Regions from separate parts of the Micrococcus sp. 2A genome, predicted to be linked through region 1. Evidence: riboswitches for the same ligand, from Rfam matches in the RefSeq annotation. Region 1 holds a riboswitch; the other holds the start of a gene.

Region 1 (9,808 bases):
GATCCGGAGCAGCGGCACCTGACGCTGGCGTTCCACCCGGAGGTGCCCGCCGGCGCCGTGGACGACGTCGTCGCCGACGCCGGCTGCATCGCGGCGGGACATGCGCCGCTGGACCTGCACCTGGCCGGGGCGGGGGAGTTCTCCCACCGCACGCTCTGGGTGGGGGTGGGCGGGCAGGTCCGGGAGCTCGGCGCGCTCCTGGCGGAGCCCTGGCTCGCCGACGACGACGGCCGGGACCGCCGGCGCGCCCACCTCACCGTGGCGCGGGTCTCGGGGGTCGCGCCCCGACCTCGGGGTCGGAGGCGGGGCGAGTCCCGTCCGCCGGCGCCGGCCACCGTCCTGCTGGCCGAGGCCGTGCGCGCGCTCGCGGTGTACCGCGGGCCGGAGTGGACCGCGGACGAGCTCGAGGTCGTGGCGTCCCGGCTCGGCGAGGGCCGGTCCGGCGGGCCGCTGCACGAGGTGCTGGCGACCGTCCCGCTGCGCGGCTGAGGGGCCGACGAGCAGGCCCGAACCAACAGAGTGGTCACGACATGCCGCCACCGGCGTCCGGTGACGGCGTGTCGTGACCACTCTGTGTGCGTCAGGCGGCCGACGGGCCGGCCGGAGCGGGGGACCCGTCCGGCCGACCCGGCCCCGGGTCAGCCCTCCAGGGGGCCCTGCACCGCGTACAGGCGCTTGTTGGCGAACTCGTCCACGGCCATGGGGCCGAGCTCGCGGCCGAAGCCCGAGCGCTTCACGCCGCCGAAGGGCAGGTTCGCGCCGGCGGCGGAGGCGAGGTTCACGTTCGCCATGCCCACCTCGAGCTGGTTGGCCACGCGCTTGGCCTCGTCCAGGTCCGTGGAGAACACGGCGCCGCCGAGACCGTACTGGGAGTCGTTGGCCAGGGCCACGGCCTCCTCGGCCGAGGACACCTTGTAGACCACGGAGGCCATGCCGAACAGCTCCTGCGTGTAGGCGGGGTTCTCCTGGTCCACGTCCGTGATCACGGCCGGGGAGACGTAGAATCCCTCGCCCTCGGGGCCGGAGACGCGCTCGCCGCCCACGTGGACGGTGGCGCCGGCCTCCTTGGCCGCGGCGATCTGCTCGGCGAGCCCGTCGGCCGCAGACTCGGAGGACAGCGGGCCGTAGACGTCGGCGTCGCGCGAGGTTGGGTCGCCGGGCTTCATCGCCGAGGAGCGCTGGACCAGCTCGTCCACGAAGTCGTCGTAGAGGTCCTCCATGACGATCATGCGCTTGTTCGAGTTGCAGGCCTGGCCCCAGTTGCCCATCCGGGTGGCCAGTGCGTCGCGGGCGGCGGCGCGGGCGTCCGGCGCGGAGAGCACGATGTACGGATCGGAGCCGCCGAGCTCGAGGACGACCTTCTTGAGGTTCCGGCCGGCCTGCTCGGCGACGGCGGCGCCGGCCCGCTCCGAACCGGTGAGGGATACGCCCTGCACGCGCGGATCGGCGATGATCGTGGAGATCTGGTCGTGGGTGGCGAACACGTTCTGGTACACGCCCTCTGGGAGCCCGGCCTCGGTGAAGAGCTCTTCCAGCAGCTGCGCCACCTGCGGGTTGATCTCGGCGTGCTTGAGCAGGATGGTGTTGCCGAGCACGAGGTTCGGCGCCACGAAACGGGCCACCTGGTACACCGGGAAGTTCCACGGCATGATCCCCAGCAGCGGGCCGATCGGCAGCCGCTGGACGAACGCCTCCTGCCCGGAGAACTGCTTGATCGGCTGGTCCGCGAGCAGCTCCTCGGCCTCGTCCGCGTAGTACCCGAAGATCTGGGCGCCGTAGCGCACCTCGCCGACCGCCGCGCCGAGGGACTTGCCCATCTCCGTGGTGATCACCGCGGCGATGTCCTTGGACCGCTCGGCCAGCAGCTCGGAGATCCGCTTCACGACGGCGGCGCGCTCGGCCACCGACTTCTGGGACCACTGCTCGTAGGCGGCCTGCGAGGCGTCGAGGGCGTCGGCGATCTGCTGATCCGTGGCGTTGTCGAAGGACTTCAGCAACTCCCCGGTGGCCGGGTTGATCGTGCGGTAGCCCTGAGAGGCGGAGGTGGTGGTCATCAGTCGTCACCCTTTCGTGTGGACGTCCTGCGTTGAGCTCCCCATCCTGCCGGAGGCCCCCGCTCACTCCCAGATCCCGGACGCCCCTCTTCGCCACGAGCCGAGAAGGTGGGTGTCCACGACCCCGGCGGCCTCCATCAGGGCGAAGCACGTGGTCGGCCCCACGAATCGGCAGCCGTGCGCCTTCAGCGCCCTCGCGAGCGCGCGCGACTCGTCGGAGGTCGAGGGGACCTGCGCCACCGTCTCCGGCCGTGGGGTCGCGGCAGGCTGGTGAGCCCAGACCAGCCCCGGCAGGCCGGTGGCGGGACGGTCGCCGTCGCCGTGCCAGGCCGGGCCCGCGCCGGGGGAGCCCGGGTGCAGCGGGGTGAACCGCTCGCCGCGCATCCCGACGACGGCTCGTGCGTTCGCGATCGCGGCCTCGATCTTGCGCCGGTTCCGGATGATGCCGGAGTCCGCCAGCAACGCCTCGACCTCCGCGTCCCCGAACGCCGCGACGGCGTCCGCGTCGAAGCCCGCGAACACCTCCCGGAACCGGGGCCGCTTGGCCAGGACGGTCCGCCAGCTCAGGCCCGACTGGAACGCCTCGAGCACGAGGCGCTCGAACAGGCCCCGCTCGTCCGTGACGGGCAGGCCCCACTCCGTGTCGTAGTACTCCCGCAGCAGCGGATCCCGTGCCGCCCACGGCGGGCGGGCCCGCCCGTCCTCACCCACGACGACGCCACTCGGCAGCGCCTGTCGCCCGTCGGCCGGTGGATCCTCGGCGAGGGTGGAGACGGGGGCGGGGAGGCCGTCGTCGGCGTGGTGCGCGCTCATGCACCCGAGCCTAGGAGTGGTCCCGGACATCCGGAGCCGGAACGCGACGCCCGGGGACGCCACGCCGTCTGCGGACACCTGTGCAGGAGGCACGGCCAGACGTCGTCACTCGAGCCGCCCGGCCCGCAGCCGCCACGTGTGGTCGCACCGGGCCGCCACGGCGGGGTCGTGCGTGACGATCACGATCGCCCGCCCCGGCTGGGACATGGAGCGGAAGAGCCCCATCACCTCGTCGGTGCGCTCCTCGTCCAGGGCGCCCGTCGGCTCGTCGGCGAGCAGCAGGGAGGGCCCCATGATCACGGCCCGGGCGATGGCCACGCGCTGGCGCTCGCCGCCGGAGAGTCGGCCGACGGGGTGGCGGAGACGGTCTCCGAGTCCGAGCCGCGTCAGAAGCTCCGCGGCCATGTCGCGGCGCTCCCGCTTCGAGGTGCGCGGCCGCGCGTAGAGCAGCGGCAGGGCCGCGTTGTCCACGGCGGTCGCCCGATCGATGAGCAGATGGTCCTGGAGCACGATGCCGCAAGTCCGGTTCCGGTAGGCGTCGCCGTCGGACGACCACGGTGCCGGCAGGCTCCGCCCGGCCACACGGATGCTCCCGGCGTCCGGTGTGTCGAGGCAGGCGAGGAGCCGCAGCAGGGTCGACTTGCCAGACCCGGAGGGTCCCATGATCGCGTGGACGCCGCCCTCGGGGACCTGGAGTGAGACGCCGCGGAGCACGGGGACATCCCCGGCGGGGCCGCGGTAGGAGCGGTGCACGTCGTGCACGGTGAGCAGGGACATCACACGGTCCTTTCGACGAGTGCCGCCGTGCGGACGGCCCGGTGCAGCCGGCGGAGGGGATGGCGGGTGCATGCGGCGGCGATCGCCAGGACGACCGCCAGTCCGACCACGACGACGACAGGCGCCGGACGCAGTCCGCCCGCTTCCGAGGCGATGCCGAGGCCGAGCAACGATCCGAGCACGGCCGGAATGCCCCATACCGCGGCCACGGATGTGGCGATCCGGAGCCGGATCAGTCGTCTGGGCGCCCCGACCGTCAGGTGCGCCAGCCACGTGGGCGTGAGTCGACGGGTCATGGTCGTCAGGAGGCTCACCACTGTCACGACGGCGCTGGCAAGCCCGGCGGTGTAGGCGGTGATCATGAGAGCGGCACCGCGGGCTTCTCGGGCGATCGGGGACCTGGCCGAGGCGATCGGGGCCAACTCGGCGACCACGCCCGTCTCGTCCTCGAGGACGTCGAGTGCCGCTCTCACCTCGGAGGCCGCGTCCTGACGTGCCACGACGGAACCGTAGACCGCCGCGAGCTGGGCCGGTTCGATCAGGCCGGCCATGGTCGTGGTGCTGGTGACGATGACGGGCGACTCACCCAGGGGCCAGAGGGATCCGTCGGCCCGCGGCGCGGCCGCGTCCCCGGGGAGTGGGCCGGCATAGCTGTGGGGTGTGGACCCCACATACACGGTGCCGCCCGGCCCCCCGGAGGTGATCGCGGCGGGAGCGAAGTACACACCCTCGGCGGGACTGACGGCAGCGGCAGCGCCGAACTCCCGGGCCAGACCAGGCGTGGCGATGACCGCCCCCTGCAGCCGGGGGTCCTCGATTCCGATGGCGTCCGTCACGAGGAAGGCACGGGGGTCGACTCCGTCGACATGGGCGGCGAACGCCCGGGAGACGGTGTCGACGGCGCGGGGGCGGAGGTCGGTCGTGACGGCGGGGTCCAGAATCCTGGCTGTCACCAGGCCCGACGACTCGGCGTCCTCGAGCACCTCGAGCGCCGTGGTCACCCCGCCGGCGACGCCCAGGGCCAGTCCGAACACGACCGACGCCATGGTCGTGTGCAGCAGGGACAGGAACAGCAGTCCGGGCGTGTTGAACAGGTCGCGGAGACCGTCCGCAATGGCCCGCATGGCTGCCATCATGCGTGTGCCCTTCGGACCCAGAGGGTGGACAGGGTCGTGCCGAGGATGAGGATGGCGTCCACGACGAGCACGGCGGACCAGAGGAGAGCGGTGTCCCCCGTGAGCCCGATCTCCGCGTCCCACCGGGGCCATGCCACGAGCCAGACTCCGCCGGCACTCGCGGCGGCGGTCGCCCAGGCGAGTATGGCGGGCCAGACACCGAGCCGGGCCGCTCGCAGCGGGGAGGCACCGACGAGGCGGTGTGAGGTGACGGCAGGGAGCAGTCGACTGCGCAGGGTCGTGCGCCAGACGACCTGTGCGCCCAGCAGGGCGAAGCCGGCGATCACGGCGAGCAGGGGCACATGGACACTGCGTCGCATCGCTGCCTCCCACGGCGGCGGGAGCGGGACGACGTCGACGACGACACCGGCCCGCCGCAGCGATTGGACGAGCTCGTCGACCTGGGCCGGTGATCCGCCGATCACGCCGGCAAGGGACGAACTGTCGGTGGAGAGGAACGGGACCAGGAGGTCCGCTTCGGTGGCGCGATCCGGCGCGGAGGAGAGGTCTCGGACGACGACCCGATCGACGTCCGGCCAGCTCAGCTCGCCCGCAGCGGCACGTGCGGCGAAGGGGGAGGTGCTGGGGACGACCGCGGTAGGGGCGACGCCGTCCGGGAGCACGCCCAGAGCAGGTCGGCCGGCGAGGGCCGTCACGTGGGGGCTCGTGGACGTGGCCGCAGAACCGGAGTCCGGTCCCGTCAGCGACGTCCGGATCATGGGCCAGGCCTCGCCAGCGGGGAATGCCGAGATCTCGTACACCGTGCCGTCCAGGTGCCAGCGTTCCTCCTTCTCCACCCCGACGTAGGACGCGAGGAGCGCTGCTGTTCCGAGCGCGATCAGGAGAAGGAGGAAGCGCGAGGCGAACAACCGTGTCACGGGCGGCGTCTGGGAGGACGCGTCAGGATCGAATGAGCGGTCACTTCACCTCAACCTCCACGACGCGGTCGACCGGAATGCCGACGGCCCCCACGGGTGCACGGTTCAGGCTGTAGGTCATGCGAGTTTTCGGCGCCGTGAATGAAAGAGTGTCTTTGTACGTCATGGAAGCGCTCACGCGCTGCCCGCAGGCGGTTGCGCATGCAGTGGTCGCAGTCCGAGTGCCTTGGGATCCGCCGGAGTATGTGATGCTGCCCCCGCTGTACCGGTCCCCGTTGCTTTGCTTCACGCAGATGGTGACGCTGATGTTGCCGTAGTAGTTGACGGAAAGTGAGACGTGGTCGTTCGTGACGATCCAGCCATTCCCAGAAGCGACCGTGGCTGCTGCTGCGCTCGAAGCCAAGGCGGCAGCAGCAGGCGTTGCTGTGCCCAGGATCCAGACTGTCGCGTCTTTCTTGGTCTTATACATGGCGGATTCCCTCCACAGGGCCCTCGCGGGCGAATGTGACACACATTACAGGTGTCGAACCGAACGCTAAGAAGTGTGTGTGTGTGTCAAGAGCTCACTCGCACCCTTCCTGCTGGCCCCTCAAGGCTGGTCACAGTGTCGCCCCAGCAGGTCCTTCCAGAGCCACCTCCAGGCGGCCGTCTCCTCGGGGGAAGCAACCTTGGACTGCGTGGCGGTGACTGCGGCCTTCGTGGGTTTCCCGTCGGCCGGCGGACGCGCCTCCATTCCGCCCAGGGGCAGCCGGTGGCCGCCGCGATCGCGGGCAGGTTCGCCCCGCGCGCGGGGGAGGTGCTCATGGCCAGCACCCTGGCCCCCGCGCCGCGGCACGGACCGCTCAGTCCCTCGCGAGCACCGCGTCCCCCTCGGGCCGGCGCAGGCTCGGCTCGGGCAGGTACACGGACCCGCCGGCGGCCCGGAACTCCGCGGACTTCGCGGCCATGCCAGCCTCGGCGATTCTCGCCTGCTCGGACGCGCCGCCGAACTCGCTGCGGATGTCCTGGCTGATGCGCATGGAGCAGAACTTCGGCCCGCACATCGAGCAGAAGTGGGCGGTCTTGGCGGGCTCGGCCGGCAGCGTCTCGTCGTGGTACTCCTCGGCGAGCTGCGGATCCAGGCCGAGGCCGAACTGGTCGCGCCAGCGGAACTCGAAGCGCGCCTTGGACAGCGCGTCGTCGCGGTCGCGGGCGCCGGGGTGGCCCTTGGCGACGTCGGCGGCGTGCGCGGCGATCTTGTAGGTGATCACACCCGTCTTCACGTCGTCCCGGTTCGGCAGGCCCAGGTGCTCCTTGGGCGTGACGTAGCAGAGCATCGCGGTGCCGTAGCGGGCGATCTCGGTGGCGCCGATGGCCGAGGTGATGTGGTCGTACGCCGGGGCGATGTCCGTGACGAGGGGGCCGAGCGTGTAGAACGGGGCCCCCTTGCACAGCTCCTGCTGGCGCTCCACGTTCTCCCGCACCAGGTGCAGCGGGATGTGGCCGGGGCCCTCCACCATGACCTGGACGTCGTACGCCCACGCCCGCTCCGTCAGCTCGGCCAGCGTGTCGAGCTCGGCGAACTGGGCGGCGTCGTTGGCGTCCGCCACGGAACCCGGCCGCAGGCCGTCGCCCAGGGAGAACGCGACGTCGTAGCGCGCGAAGATCTCGCAGAGCTCGTCGTAGTTCTCGTAGAGGAAGTTCTCCTTGTGGTGGCCCAGGCACCAGCCGGCCATGATCGAGCCGCCGCGGGAGACGATGCCGGTGACGCGGTCCGCGGACAGCGGCACGTGGCGCAGCAGCACGCCGGCGTGCACGGTCATGTAGTCCACGCCCTGCTCGCACTGCTCGATCACGGTGTCGCGGAAGATCTCCCAGGTCAGGGCCTGGTGGTCGCCGCCGACCTTCTCGAGGGCCTGGTAGATCGGCACGGTGCCGATCGGCACCGGGGAGTTGCGCAGGATCCACTCGCGGGTGGTGTGGATGTCGTCGCCCGTGGACAGGTCCATCACGGTGTCCGCGCCCCAGCGGGTGGCCCACTGCAGCTTCGAGACCTCCTCGGCGATCGACGACGTCACCGCCGAGTTGCCGATGTTCGCGTTGACCTTCACGGCGAACGCCTTGCCGATGATCATCGGCTCCGACTCGGGGTGGTTCACGTTCGCCGGGATGATGGCGCGGCCGGCCGCGACCTCGGAGCGCACCAGCTCCACGTCCACGCCCTCGCGCAGGGCGGCGTAGCGCATCTCCGGGGTGATCTCCCCGCGGCGGGCGTAGTGCATCTGGGTCACGCGCCGGCCCTCGACCGAGCGCAGGGGTGCGCGCTTGTCTCCCTGCCACTCCTGGGTGGAGGCGCCGCGGCGCACGGCCGAGCGGCCGTCGTCGAGCAGGTCGCGCTCGCGGCCCGCGTACTCCTCGACGTCGCCGCGCGTGCGGATCCACTCCGCGCGCAGGGGCGGAAGGCCGCGGGTGGGGTCGGCGCCCGGGCCCATGGTGCGGTACACGGTGAGCGGCTCGTTCGGGGTGCCGTCGGGGGAGTCGTCCTGGTGCACGCGGGTCACCGGCACGCGGATGCCGTGCTCGGGGTCCTCGAGGAAGCCCAGGCGGTGCGTGGGGTAGTTCTCCTCCGCGACGACGGCGGCGCCGGCCTCGGCGGACTCGGACGCGGCGGCCTCGGCGGGGGCAGGGGTGGTGGGCGGAGCGGTGCGCTCGGAAACGGCCATGGCCGTGTCTCCTTCTTCCTTCGCCGGCATGACCCGGACAGGTTCAGACGGTGGTCGGACGGCGTCAGTCCGATCTCAGCCCCATGCCAGGGGCCCCCGTGGGGATACCACGGACGCTAGACCATCCGGGCCGCGTGTGTCGAACCGCCCGGCGGGGGCGCCGGACGTGGCACCCTGGGCCGCATGAGCGCCCCCGACTGCCGGTCCGTGCCCCGCGTCCTGTCCATCGCCGGCTCCGACTCCGGCGGCGGCGCCGGCATCCAGGCCGACCTCAAGACCATCGCGGCGTGGGGCGGCTACGGGCTCACCGCGATCACGGCCGTCACGGCGCAGAACACGCAGGGCGTGCAGGCGGTGCATCCGCTGCCCGTCGACGTCGTCCGCGCCCAGCTGGACTCGGTCGCCGCGGACATCGGGCTCGACGCCGTGAAGATCGGCATGCTCGGCTCGCCCGAGCTCCGGGATGCCGTCCGCGACTGGCTCGAGCGGGTCCGGCCCCCGCGCGTCGTGCTGGATCCCGTGATGGTGGCGAGCTCGGGGGACGCGCTCTCCGACGCCGCCGTGCCCGCCGGGTGGGCGCCGCTGCTCGCAGCGGTGGACGTCGTCACGCCCAACCTGCCCGAACTCGCGGCGTTGACCGGCGCGGACGTCCCCGCGCGGTGGGCGGACGCCCTGGAGCTGGCCCGCGGCCTCGCCGCGGAGCACGGCGTGACGGTCGTCCTGAAGGGCGGCCACCTCCGGCATGCCGCGGACCTCGCGGAAGGGGTCCCGGACGCCGTGATCGGCCCCGAAGGCCGGGTCACCGAGGTGCGCGGCGCGCGCGTCTCCTCCCGGTCGACGCATGGAACGGGCTGCACGCTCTCCTCGGCGCTCGCGGTGCTCGCCGCGGGCGGGACGGCCTGGGAGGACGCCCTGCGCACGGCCAAGCCGTGGCTCGCGGAGGCCATCGCGGCGGGGGAGCGGCTCGACGTCGGCCGGCGCACCGACCGCTGGCACGGCCCGCTCGACCACAGCCATCGGGACCGGGGGGCGGGCGATCGGGACTGATCGTTCTGGAATGGCTGCCCTCGAACCATGGGCAGACCCAGGGAGTTCGACGAGGCCGCTCCTGGAGGTACCCCTCGACGAGACGCAGGAGCACGACCGCGTCATGGTCACGGTCGATGACCCCGTGGCGAGGGCGGGGGTCGTCCACGCGGCGCTGCCGCGCCGCTCCCACCCGGGCGCGGCAGCGTCAGCCCGTGACCGCCGCACGCAGACTCCGCGCCGCCGCCTCCGGATCGTCGGCGCCGGTCACGGCCCGCACCACCACGATCCGCTCGGCGCCCGTGCCCAGCACCGCGGGCACACGGTCCTCGTCGATCCCGCCGATCGCGAAGAACACACGTCCCGCCGCCTCGCCGCCGGGG
Region 2 (9,808 bases), 1.2 Mb from region 1:
GGCGGCGAAGCGCTCGGCGCTGAACGTGCCGTCCTCGTTGCGGCAGCCGAAGTAGCCGGAGCCGATCTCCCAGAACAGGTCCGCGCCGTTGCCGCGGTGGTACTTGGTGAGGCCGCCCTCGCCGGTCTCGTGGATGAAGCCGCCCATGCCGGCGCCCTTGTTCATGGCCACCACCGCGTTGGCGGAGAGCGAGCCGAAGGACATCGATGAGATGTTCATCAGTGAGATGTCCGCGGGCTGCGTGCAGTCCGGGCCGCCGATGCGCACCGTGGGGGGCTCCTCCGGCGCGTTCACGGGCGCGGAGGAGTGGAGGAGGAACTCGTAGCCGATCTCCGAGGTGTCCCGCTCGGTGCCGAACGCCTTGTGGGCGTCCAGGCCCTTGGCGCGGGCGTACACGAGGGAGCGGGTGTCGCGGTCGAAGGGCTTGCCGTCGAAGTTGCGCTCGATGAAGTACTGCTGGATCTCGGGTCGGATGGACTCGAGCAGGTACCGCATCCGCCCGATGACCGGGTAGTTGCGGAGGATGGCGTGGCGCTTCTGCGTCACGTCGTAGATGGCCAGGATCAGGAGCGCGATCATGATCGCGGCCAACACCCACCAGGCGCCATTGCCGATGACTGCGACCAGGACCAGGACCGCGGCGCCGAGCGAGAGTGCGGCGACGATCAGAAGTCTGTTGTTCACCCGACCAATGGTGCCCCACATCCCACGGTTCCGACACCCGCCCCGCCGGGATCCGACGCGGTGTCCCGGGCCCCTGCCGGACCTCGGCCCCGCCCCTCACCGGGACGGGGCCGACGCCGAGCCGTCAGAGCACCTCGTCCGTGAGGTGATCGGGGGTGCCGAAGCGGTGCGCGGTGACGGAGACGGCCTGCTCGTGGAGGAAGGGCAGCAGCTCCACCTCGCCCGCCGAGACCACGGGACCGGCGTAGACCGCCACGTCCGGGGAGTCACCGAGCGCCTCGTTCAGCGCGGCGCGGGCGGCGACGGCGCCGTCGCGGTCGCCCGTCCAGTCCGCGATGAGGCGGATGCGGGCGTCCCCGCCGCCCTCCGCGGTGGCCGGCACCTCGGCCATCCGCCGAGCGCGCTCGTGGAACGCGGCGGCGTCCTCCACGACGACGGCCACGGGCGTGACGCCGCCGTCGGCGTGGTCCTTGCGGACGGAGCGGGCGAGCTCCTCCACCTGGCCGCGGACGGCGGCGGCCGAGAGGTCGGCGGCGCTGCCGGGCTCGGTGGAGGGCACGTGGTTCAGGCTCACGGTCAGCGGCGCTCCGGCACGCAGGCCCGCCGACACCACGCGGAGGAGGTGCTCCGCCGGGCCGGACGCCCAGCGCACCAGCACGGGGGTGGGCACATGGCGCAGCACGTTGCGCTCGGCGGCGAGGGCGGAGATGTCCCGGTCGGCGCCGAACACGGTGGTCCACGCCTTCTCGTCCAGCTTCCGGGCCGTCTGCAGCCACGAGGGGTCCACGCCGCCCGCGGTGCCCTCGGCGGTCTCCGTCGAGGAGGACTCGGGGCTCGTGAGCCACGTGGGCACGTCCTCCCAGTCCACCAGGCCGTGCAGGTAGTGCGGGCCGCCCGCCTTGGTGGTGGGCCCGACGACGGAGCGCTTCCAGCCGCCGAACGGCTGGCGGCGCACGATGGCGCCCGTGATGCCGCGGTTGACGTAGAGGTTGCCCGCCTGGATGTGCTTGAGCCAGTAGTCGATCTCCTCCGGGTCCAGCGAGTGCAGGCCGGAGGTGAGGCCGAAGTCCACCGCGTTGGCGAGCTCGACGGCCTCCTCGAGGGTGGCGGCCGTCATCACGGAGAGCACGGGGCCGAAGTACTCGGTGAGGTGCGCGTCCGCGCCGGGGCGCACGTTCGCGCGCACGCCGGGGCTGAAGAGCCGGCCCGTGTCGTCGAGGGAGCGCGGCTCGAGCGCCCAGGACTCCCCCTCGCCGAGCTCGGTGAGGCCGCGGCGCAGCTTCTCGCCGGGCTCCTCGATCACGGGGCCCATCTGCGCGCGGGGGTCGTCCGGGTGCGCCACGTGGATGGACGAGGCGGCGTCCAGCAGCTGGCGGCGGAAGCGCTCGGATGAGCCCACGGAGCCCACCAGGATCACGAGTGAGGCGGCGGAGCACTTCTGCCCGGCGTGGCCGAACGCGGAGGTGACCACGTCGCGGGTGGCGAGGTCCAGGTCCGCGGAGGGCGTGACGATCAGCGCGTTCTTGCCGGAGGTCTCGGCCAGCAGGTGCAGGTCCGGGCGCATGCCCTTGAACAACGTGGCGGTCTCGTAGCCGCCGGTGAGGATGAGGCGCTCGACGGCGGGGTCCGTCACCAGCGCGGTGCCCACCTCCTCCTCGTCCTCGTCGGCCATCGTCACGAGCCGCACCAGGTCGGCCGGGTCGACGCCGGCGAGCGCGCCGTCGCCCTCGAACAGGCCGGAGTCCCGCAGGCCCTGCACGATGAGCTCCCACGCCACGGCGCCCGTGCGCTCGGACTGCGGGGCGGGCTTGAACACCACGGGCGAGCCGGCGCCGAGCGCCGCGAGGACGCCGCCCACGGGGATGGCCACGGGGAAGTTCCACGGCGGGATCACGAGCGTCAGGCGCACGGGCACGGCGCGCGCGCCCTCCACCTCGTCCAGGCCGCGGGCCAGGCGTGCGTAGTAGTGGGCGAAGTCCACAGCCTCGGAGACCTCGGGGTCGCCCTGGTCCAGGGTCTTGCCGGTCTCGGACGCGGCCACCTCGAGCAGGCGGGCGCGGCCGGCGTGCAGGGCCCGCCCGACGGCGTCGAGGGCGTCCGCGCGCTGGTGGCCGGTCAGTGCGCCCCAGCAGGCGCCGGGCTCCTCGGTCGCGGCGATCGCGGCGCGGGCCTGCTCGGCGCTCGTGGCGGCGTGCTCCCGGGCCGTGTCCGTGCCCAGGGTGGAGCGCGGGATCGCCTCGAGGATCTGCCGGGCCCACGCGCGGTTGCCGGGCAGGGAGGGGTCGGTGTCCGGGGTGTTGGCGAAGCCGTCCACGGGGGCAGGGGTCTCCCCGTCCACGCCGCGCGAGCGGTCCTGGCCGCGGGCCGGGCGGGGCACGGCGGTGTCCAGCCGGCGCAGGGAGGCGAGGAAGCGCTCGCGCTCCCGGTCGAAGAGCGCCGGGTCCGCGTCCAGGTCGAAGACGGCGGACATGAAGTTCTCGTGGGAGGCCCCCTCTTCGAGACGGCGCACCAGGTAGGAGATCGCCACGTCGAACTCGGAGGGCTTCACCACGGGGGTGTAGAGCAGCAGCGAGCCGACGCTCCTCTTCACGGCGGCGGCCTGGCCGGTGGCCATGCCGAGCAGCATCTCGAACTCCACCGCGTCCTTCGGCAGCCCGCGGCGCTCCATGAGGCGGTGGGCCAGCGCGACGTCGAAGAGGTTGTGGCCTGCCACGCCGATGCGCACGTTCGCGAGGTGCTCGGGGGTGAACGCGAAGTTGAGCACGCGCTTGTAGTTGGTGTCCGCCTCCTGCTTGGAGGCGACGGTGGCCAGCGGCCAGCCCATGAGGGAGGCCTGCATCTGCTCCATGGGCAGGTTCGCGCCCTTGACCACGCGCACCTTGATCGGCGCCCCGCCGCTGGCGACGCGACGCGCGGACCACTCCTGCAGGCGGATCATGGCGCCCAGGGCGTCCGGCAGGTAGGCCTGCAGCACGATCCCCGCCTCGTAGTCGCGCAGCTGCGGCTTCTCCAGGAGGCCCATGAACACGTCGAGCGTCAGGTCGAGGTCGTGGTACTCCTCCATGTCCAGGTTGACGAAGGTGCGCTTCTCGCGCGCCAGCTCGTAGAGCGGCGTGAGGCGGGCGGTGATGTCCTCCACGGCCTCGTCGTACGCGTAGGGCGCGTGCGGGGCGGTGGCCGCGGAGACCTTCACGGACACGTAGTCCACGTCGTCGCGGCGGATGAGCTCGGCGATGCCCTCGAGCCGGCGGTCGGCCTCGCCCTTGCCGAGGATGGCCTCGCCGAGGAGGTTGATGTTCAGGCGCGTGTCCTCGTCGCGCAGCGTCTCGAGGGCCTTGCCCAGCTGCTTGTCACGGGCGTCCACGATCAGGTGGGAGACCATCTGGCGCAGCACGCGGCGTGCCACCGGCACGGCGATGCGCGGCACCAGCGGGGCGGCGCGGCCGCCGACGTCGAAGACGGCGCGCAGGGCCGGCGGCAGGAAGCCCGGGCGCTGCTGGGCGAGCTCGCGCAGCGCGCGGGCCGCGATGGCGGGGTCCTCGGGGCGGATCACGTGGTCCACGAAGCGCACGATGAAGTCCAGGCCGCCCGGCTCCTTGAGCGCCGCGGCCAGCTGCTGGGCGGCGAAGTCGGCCTCGTGGCCGCGCGCGTCCTCGAGCCAGGCGCGCACCTGCTCGACCGCCTCGTCGGCGAGGCCCTGCAGGTCGGCAGGGTCGGGGATGCCGCCCGTCGCCTCGAGGAGTGCATCGGTCTCGTGCGGGGCGGCGGCGCGGCTCTCTTCCATGCCTCCACCCTGTCTGTCCGGGGGGCTCCGGCGCAAACGCGGGGACGCCGGGTGACCCGGGCCCCGGAGGCGGGCCCGAGGCGGCAGGCGCGGCCGCGGGCTCAGCGGTGGTCCGCGCCGGCCCGCCAGGCGTGGGGCAGGGGGGTGCGCGCGGAGGGCAGCGCGACGTCGGCACGCCAGCCGTGGAGCCACTCGGGAACCGTGGGCTCGGCGCTCAGGTCGTGGCCCGCCTCGGCGAGGGCGGCGCGGACGACGTCGTTGGTCACCGGCGTGCCGTCCTTCGCGCGCAGGCGCGTGCAGATGAAGGCGCGCACCGCCACGTCCCCGTCCACGACGACGCGCTGCTCGAACCACACGGCCCGCTCGTCCAGGCCGATGCACTTCGTCTCGATGCTGAAGGCCTGGCCCAGCGTCACGGAGCGGCGGAAGGCGACCTGCTCGGCCTGGACCACGGGCGTCCATCCCCGGCGCTGGAATGCGCTCATGACGCCGGCGCGGGCCATGAGGTCGAAGCGGCCGAGGTCGAAGAGGCCGAAGTACTGGCCGTTGTTGATGTGCCACGCGATGTCCACGTCCGTGGGCAGGGCGCGCAGGGGCAGCGAGGCCGCGTCCCACACGCCGAGGCGGGGGCGGCGGCGGGCCCGGGCGAGGACCCAGAGGGTGCGCAGGAGCAGGTGCATGGGCACACCCTATGCTCGGTGGGGACCGCACCCCACCCCCAGGAGACGCCCCGGCATGGCCCAGCACCCCGACGCCCCCGATCGGCCGGAGCGCGTCTGGCTCGCCCTGCCGCCCCGCCACCCCTCGGCCGCGCTGCTGGAGGAGACCCGCGACGCGATCGCCGGGCTCGCGGAGACCCTCACCGAGGCGGCCGACGTCGCCGTCCTCGTGGACCCCGAGGACCGTGCGGCGGCCGCGCGCCTGCTCCCCGGCGCGGTCGAGCAGCTCCCGGTCCCCCTCGACACCCCCCTGGTCGGCCGCACCGGCCCCACGTTCCTGCCCGCCGGCGAGGCCGTGCACTGGCGCCTGGACCCGCGCTCCCGGCACCCCGACGTCGGCGTGCACCGCGACGCCGCGGTGGGCGGCGCGATCGCCCGCGCCGCCGGGCTCCCCGTGCGCACCCCGCTGCTGGCCGCCTCCCGCGACTCGTGGGTGACGGACGGGGCGGGCACCGCCGTGGTCGACGCCGACGCCGTGCTGGCCCCGGAGGTCAACCCGGGCTGGAGCGCCGCCCAGGCGGAGGCCGAGCTCGCGGGCCTGCTGGGCGTCACGCGCGTGGTCTGGACCGCCCTGCCCCGGCGTCCGGGGAGCGGGCCTTTCGGCGGACCGGGCCACCTCGGCGGCTGGATGCGCTTCGTCGAGCCGGGACGGCTGGCGGTGCACTGGCGTGCCGACCGGTTCCACCCCGAGCACGCGGTCGGCGCGGCCGCGCTGCGCGGACTCGAGGGCACGCCGGACGCGGCAGGCCGTGCGCTGCGCGTGCGCACCGTGCCCGGGGGCGCGCTGCCCGAGGCCTACGACCCCGCCGAGCAGGGGGTGCGCTCGCTCGTGGACGCCGTCCCGATGGGCGGGCACGTGCTGCGGCCGGCGTTCGAGGACGCGCCGACGGAGGAGGCGGCCACGGCGCTCACGGCCGAGCTGCACCCGGGACGGCGTCAGCTGCGCTTCCCGGCGCCTCCCCTGCTGCGCCTGGCCGGCTCCCTCACCGACCTGGTGCTGGTGCAGCCCCGTCCGCAGGACCGGCCACGGGTTCCGGGGCCGGACTCAGCGGCGGCCCCGCATCCTCCGGCCGCTCCCCCACGCCGCTGACCCCGGCGGGGCGCTGCCCCCGCTTGGCGCGCCGGGCCTCCGCGGGGCTCAGGCCCACGCTCACCCCGCGCGCCTCCTCGCGCGTGTGGCTGCCCTCCTCCGCGGAGGAGCCGCCGCGCAGCCGGGCCAGAAGGGTGGACTGCCTCCGCTCCATGCCCTTCAGGTCCGAGGCGATCAGCGAGTTGATCCACCGTGCGTTCGGATCGGCGTCGATCAGGATGGCCTTGGCCAGCAGGGTGCACGGGAGGGCGAGGATCGCACCGAGCGGGCCGAGGACCCACGCCCAGAACAGCAGGGAGAGGAAGCTGACGGTGGGGATCACGCCGATCGCGTCCCCGGCCACCTTGGGCTGGATGATGGACTGCAGCACGAAGTTGAGCACCGAGTAGCTGATGACGACGCCGAGGAAGGCGGGCCAGCCGCCCTCCGCGAGGCCCAGGATGGCCGGCGGGATCAGGCCGATGATGAAGCCGATGTTGGGCACGTAGTTGGTGAGGAAGCTCAGCACGCCCCACACGAGGGCCATCGGCACGCCGATCACCAGGAGCGCCACGACGTCCAGGACGGCCACGATCAGCCCGAACACGGTGGTCACCACCCAGTACCGGCGCACGCCGCCCGCGAAGTCCATGAGCGCCTGGCCGAACTCCCGGCGAGCCGAGCTCAGCAGCCGGACGCGGCGCTCCACGGCCATGGAGTCCATGGCCAGGAAGAACATCCCCATGACCACGGTGATCAGCAGGCCCACCACCGCGTAGACGTTGGACGCGATGGCGGTCAGCGCGGTGACGGCGGCGCCCGTGACCTGCTTGATGTCCACGGCCTGCAGCTGCGCGTTCACCATGTCCGGGGTGAGCCCCTGGGAGGACAGCCACGCCGAGACGTCCTGCATGATCGCCTGGAACCGCCCCGCGTACTCGGGCAGGGAGCTCACCAGCTCGAGCCCGGACCAGAAGATCAGCCCCACGAACACGGCCAGCACGGTGACCACGAGGAGCACCGTGGCCGTGGCCCCGAGGACGGGGTGCACGCCGCGCTCGATCAGCCAGCGCTGCAGGGGGTAGGCCACGATCACGAGGTTCAGCCCGAGGAAGACGGGCGCGATGATGGAGGAGATGCCCTGCAGGAACTGCACGAGCACCACGAGGCCCGCGAGCGTCAGCACGATCACGAGCATGCGCGGCCACATCCGGTGCGGCCGGCGGATGTCCCAGTCGGAGGCCGGCGTCGCCGGCGCGACCTGGGGGGCGGGGGCGGGTCCGGCCGGCGCGGCCTCGTCGGGGGTGCTCACGCGTGCAGTCTAAGGTCGGCGCGGACGCGATAGGCTGGCTCCAGTCCACATCGACAGGGGAGCGCCGCAGCGGCGCTGAGAGTGCGGTCCGCCGCAGACCCTCGAACCTGCTCCGGCTCGCACCGGCGAAGGAAGTCGAGACCCTTTCCCGGGGCGTCCGCATGCCGCGGGCCCGCCCCCGGCCCCTCCCGCCGCGCAGGAGGAGACCCGCATGACCCGCACCGCCACCGAGCACGCCCGCCGCCCGCGCACCGCCGCGCTGGCGGCCCTCTCCGTCGCCGCCCTCGCCCTCACGGGCTGCTCGCTCTCCGGCCAGGGGGGCTCCGGCTCCTCCTCCGCGGCGGGCTCCGCGGACGCCGCGGCCGCGGCCACCACGTCCGGCTCCGCCGCCTCCGGCTCCGATTCCGCGGGCGGTGGCAAGACCGTCACGATCATGACCCATGACTCCTTCGCGCTGCCCGAGGAGCTCATCGCCCGGTTCGAGCAGGAGTCGGGCCACCAGCTCTCCACCACCGCCCCGGGCGACGCCGGCTCCGTGGTCAACCAGCTGCTGCTCGCCAAGGACCACCCCACGGTGGACGGCGTGTACGGCATCGAGGACCACTCCACGCACCGGCTCATCGACGAGGGCGTGGTGGCCGAGTACACCCCCGCGAACCTGCCCGAGTCCGCGAAGGACCGCGTGGTCGAGGGCCGGATGATCCCCGTGGACCAGGGCCAGGTGTGCCTCAACGTGGACACCCCGTGGTTCGAGGCGGAGGGGGTGGAGGTCCCCGACTCCCTCGAGGACGTCACCGACCCCCAGTACGCGACGCTGACGGTGCTCACCAGCCCCGTGACCTCCTCCCCCGGCCTCGCCCTCCTGGCCGCCACCAAGGAGGAGTTCGGTGACGACTGGAGGGGCTGGTGGGAGAAGGCCCTCGACGGCGGCGCCAAGGTGGACGCCTCGTGGTCGGACGCGTACTACACCGACTTCTCCGGCGGCGAGGGCAAGGGCGAGTACCCGATCGTGCTCTCCTACTCCTCCTCCCCCGCGTTCGCCCCGGCCACGGACGTCCTGGAGGCCTCCTGCACCCCGCAGACGGAGTACGCCGGCGTCGTCGAGGGCGCGAAGAACCCCGAGGGCGCGCAGGCGTTCATCGACTTCCTCCTCTCCGAGGACGTGCAGAAGGCGCTGCCGGAGTCCATGTACATGTACCCGATCGACGAGTCCGTGGAGCTGCCCGCCGAGTGGGCCGAGAACGCCCCCCTCGCCGAGGACCCCATCTCCCCGGATCCGAAGGCCGTGGACGCCGAGCGCGAGGAGCTGCTCAAGGAGTGGACCGCGCTGCACGAGGAGCACGCCGGGAAGTGACCTCTCAGGTCCCCGGCCCGCCCGCGCTCGCCGAGCCCGTCCTCGCGCCCCCGGGTCGCCCCGCGGGCGGACGGCGACGGCGCCGCACGCGGGCCGGCGGGGACGGGATCGGCGCGTGGTGGCTGCTCGCCGCCGTCGTGCCGCTCGCGTTCCTGGCGGTGTTCTTCGCGTGGCCCGTGGCGGCCATGCTGTGGCGCGGCGTGTCCGCGGACGGCGCACTGGACCTCACCGCGTTCGGCGAGGTCCTCGCCCGCGAGCGCACATGGCGGATCCTCGGGCAGACCCTGGGGATGGCGGCGGCCGGCACGGTGGCCGCCCTCCTGCTCGGGCTGCCGGCCGCACTCGTGCTGCACCGCCGGGCGTTCCCGGGCCGCGCGCTGCTGCGCGCGGTGGTGACGGTCCCGTTCGTGCTGCCCACCGTCGTCGTGGGCGTGGCGTTCCGCGCCGTGCTGGCCCCCGGCGGGCCGCTGGGGTGGACGGGCCTGGACCAGTCCACCGCCGCCGTCGTGCTGGCCCTCGTGTTCTTCAACGTCTCCGTGGTGGTCCGCCAGGTGGGCGCGCTGTGGGCGTCGCTGGACCCGCGGCAGGAGGAGGCCGCGCGCACCCTCGGGGCCTCGCCCTGGCGCGCGTTCCGCACCGTGACCCTCCCGCAGCTGGCGCCCGCCGTGGCCAGCTCGGCCGCACTCGTGTTCCTCTTCTGCTCCTCGGCGTTCGGGATCGTCCAGACCCTGGGCCGGCCGGGCTACGGCACCCTCGAGTCCGAGATCTGGGTGCAGACCTCGGTGTACCTGGACCTGCGGGTGGCCGCGGTGTTCTCCACGCTGCAGTTCCTGGTGGTCATGGCCGCCGTCGGGATCTCCGGGGCCACCGCGGCGCGGAGCGTGCG

What was found. Region 1 has a riboswitch for thiamine pyrophosphate ahead of thiC (phosphomethylpyrimidine synthase ThiC). Riboswitches for the same ligand answer to the same signal wherever they lie in the genome.
Region 2: it holds a riboswitch for thiamine pyrophosphate, as region 1 does, so the genes downstream of both, AAG742_RS09855 (thiamine ABC transporter substrate-binding protein) here and thiC (phosphomethylpyrimidine synthase ThiC) in region 1, are expected to answer to the same signal.

The regions. Positions count from the first base shown of each region.
Region 1 covers NZ_CP154351.1:909,781-919,588, forward strand. Annotated here, with positions in the region: gene AAG742_RS04235 (2'-5' RNA ligase family protein) at 1-489, shown strand, start outside; gene AAG742_RS04240 (NAD-dependent succinate-semialdehyde dehydrogenase) at 639-2,054, opposite strand; gene AAG742_RS04245 (DNA-3-methyladenine glycosylase I) at 2,118-2,867, opposite strand; gene AAG742_RS04250 (ABC transporter ATP-binding protein) at 2,973-3,644, opposite strand; gene AAG742_RS04255 (hypothetical protein) at 3,644-4,768, opposite strand; gene AAG742_RS04260 (hypothetical protein) at 4,777-5,697, opposite strand; gene AAG742_RS04265 (hypothetical protein) at 5,738-6,166, opposite strand; gene thiC (phosphomethylpyrimidine synthase ThiC) at 6,540-8,399, opposite strand; TPP riboswitch at 8,398-8,509, opposite strand; gene thiD (bifunctional hydroxymethylpyrimidine kinase/phosphomethylpyrimidine kinase) at 8,583-9,446, shown strand; gene AAG742_RS04280 (thiamine phosphate synthase) at 9,634-9,808, opposite strand, start outside.
Region 2 covers NZ_CP154351.1:2,136,488-2,146,295, forward strand. Annotated here, with positions in the region: gene AAG742_RS09830 (glutamate synthase-related protein) at 1-705, opposite strand, end outside; gene AAG742_RS09835 (bifunctional proline dehydrogenase/L-glutamate gamma-semialdehyde dehydrogenase) at 809-4,468, opposite strand; gene AAG742_RS09840 (acyl-CoA thioesterase) at 4,570-5,148, opposite strand; gene AAG742_RS09845 (agmatine deiminase family protein) at 5,204-6,277, shown strand; gene AAG742_RS09850 (AI-2E family transporter) at 6,171-7,568, opposite strand; TPP riboswitch at 7,614-7,719, shown strand; gene AAG742_RS09855 (thiamine ABC transporter substrate-binding protein) at 7,780-8,922, shown strand; gene AAG742_RS09860 (iron ABC transporter permease) at 9,030-9,808, shown strand, end outside.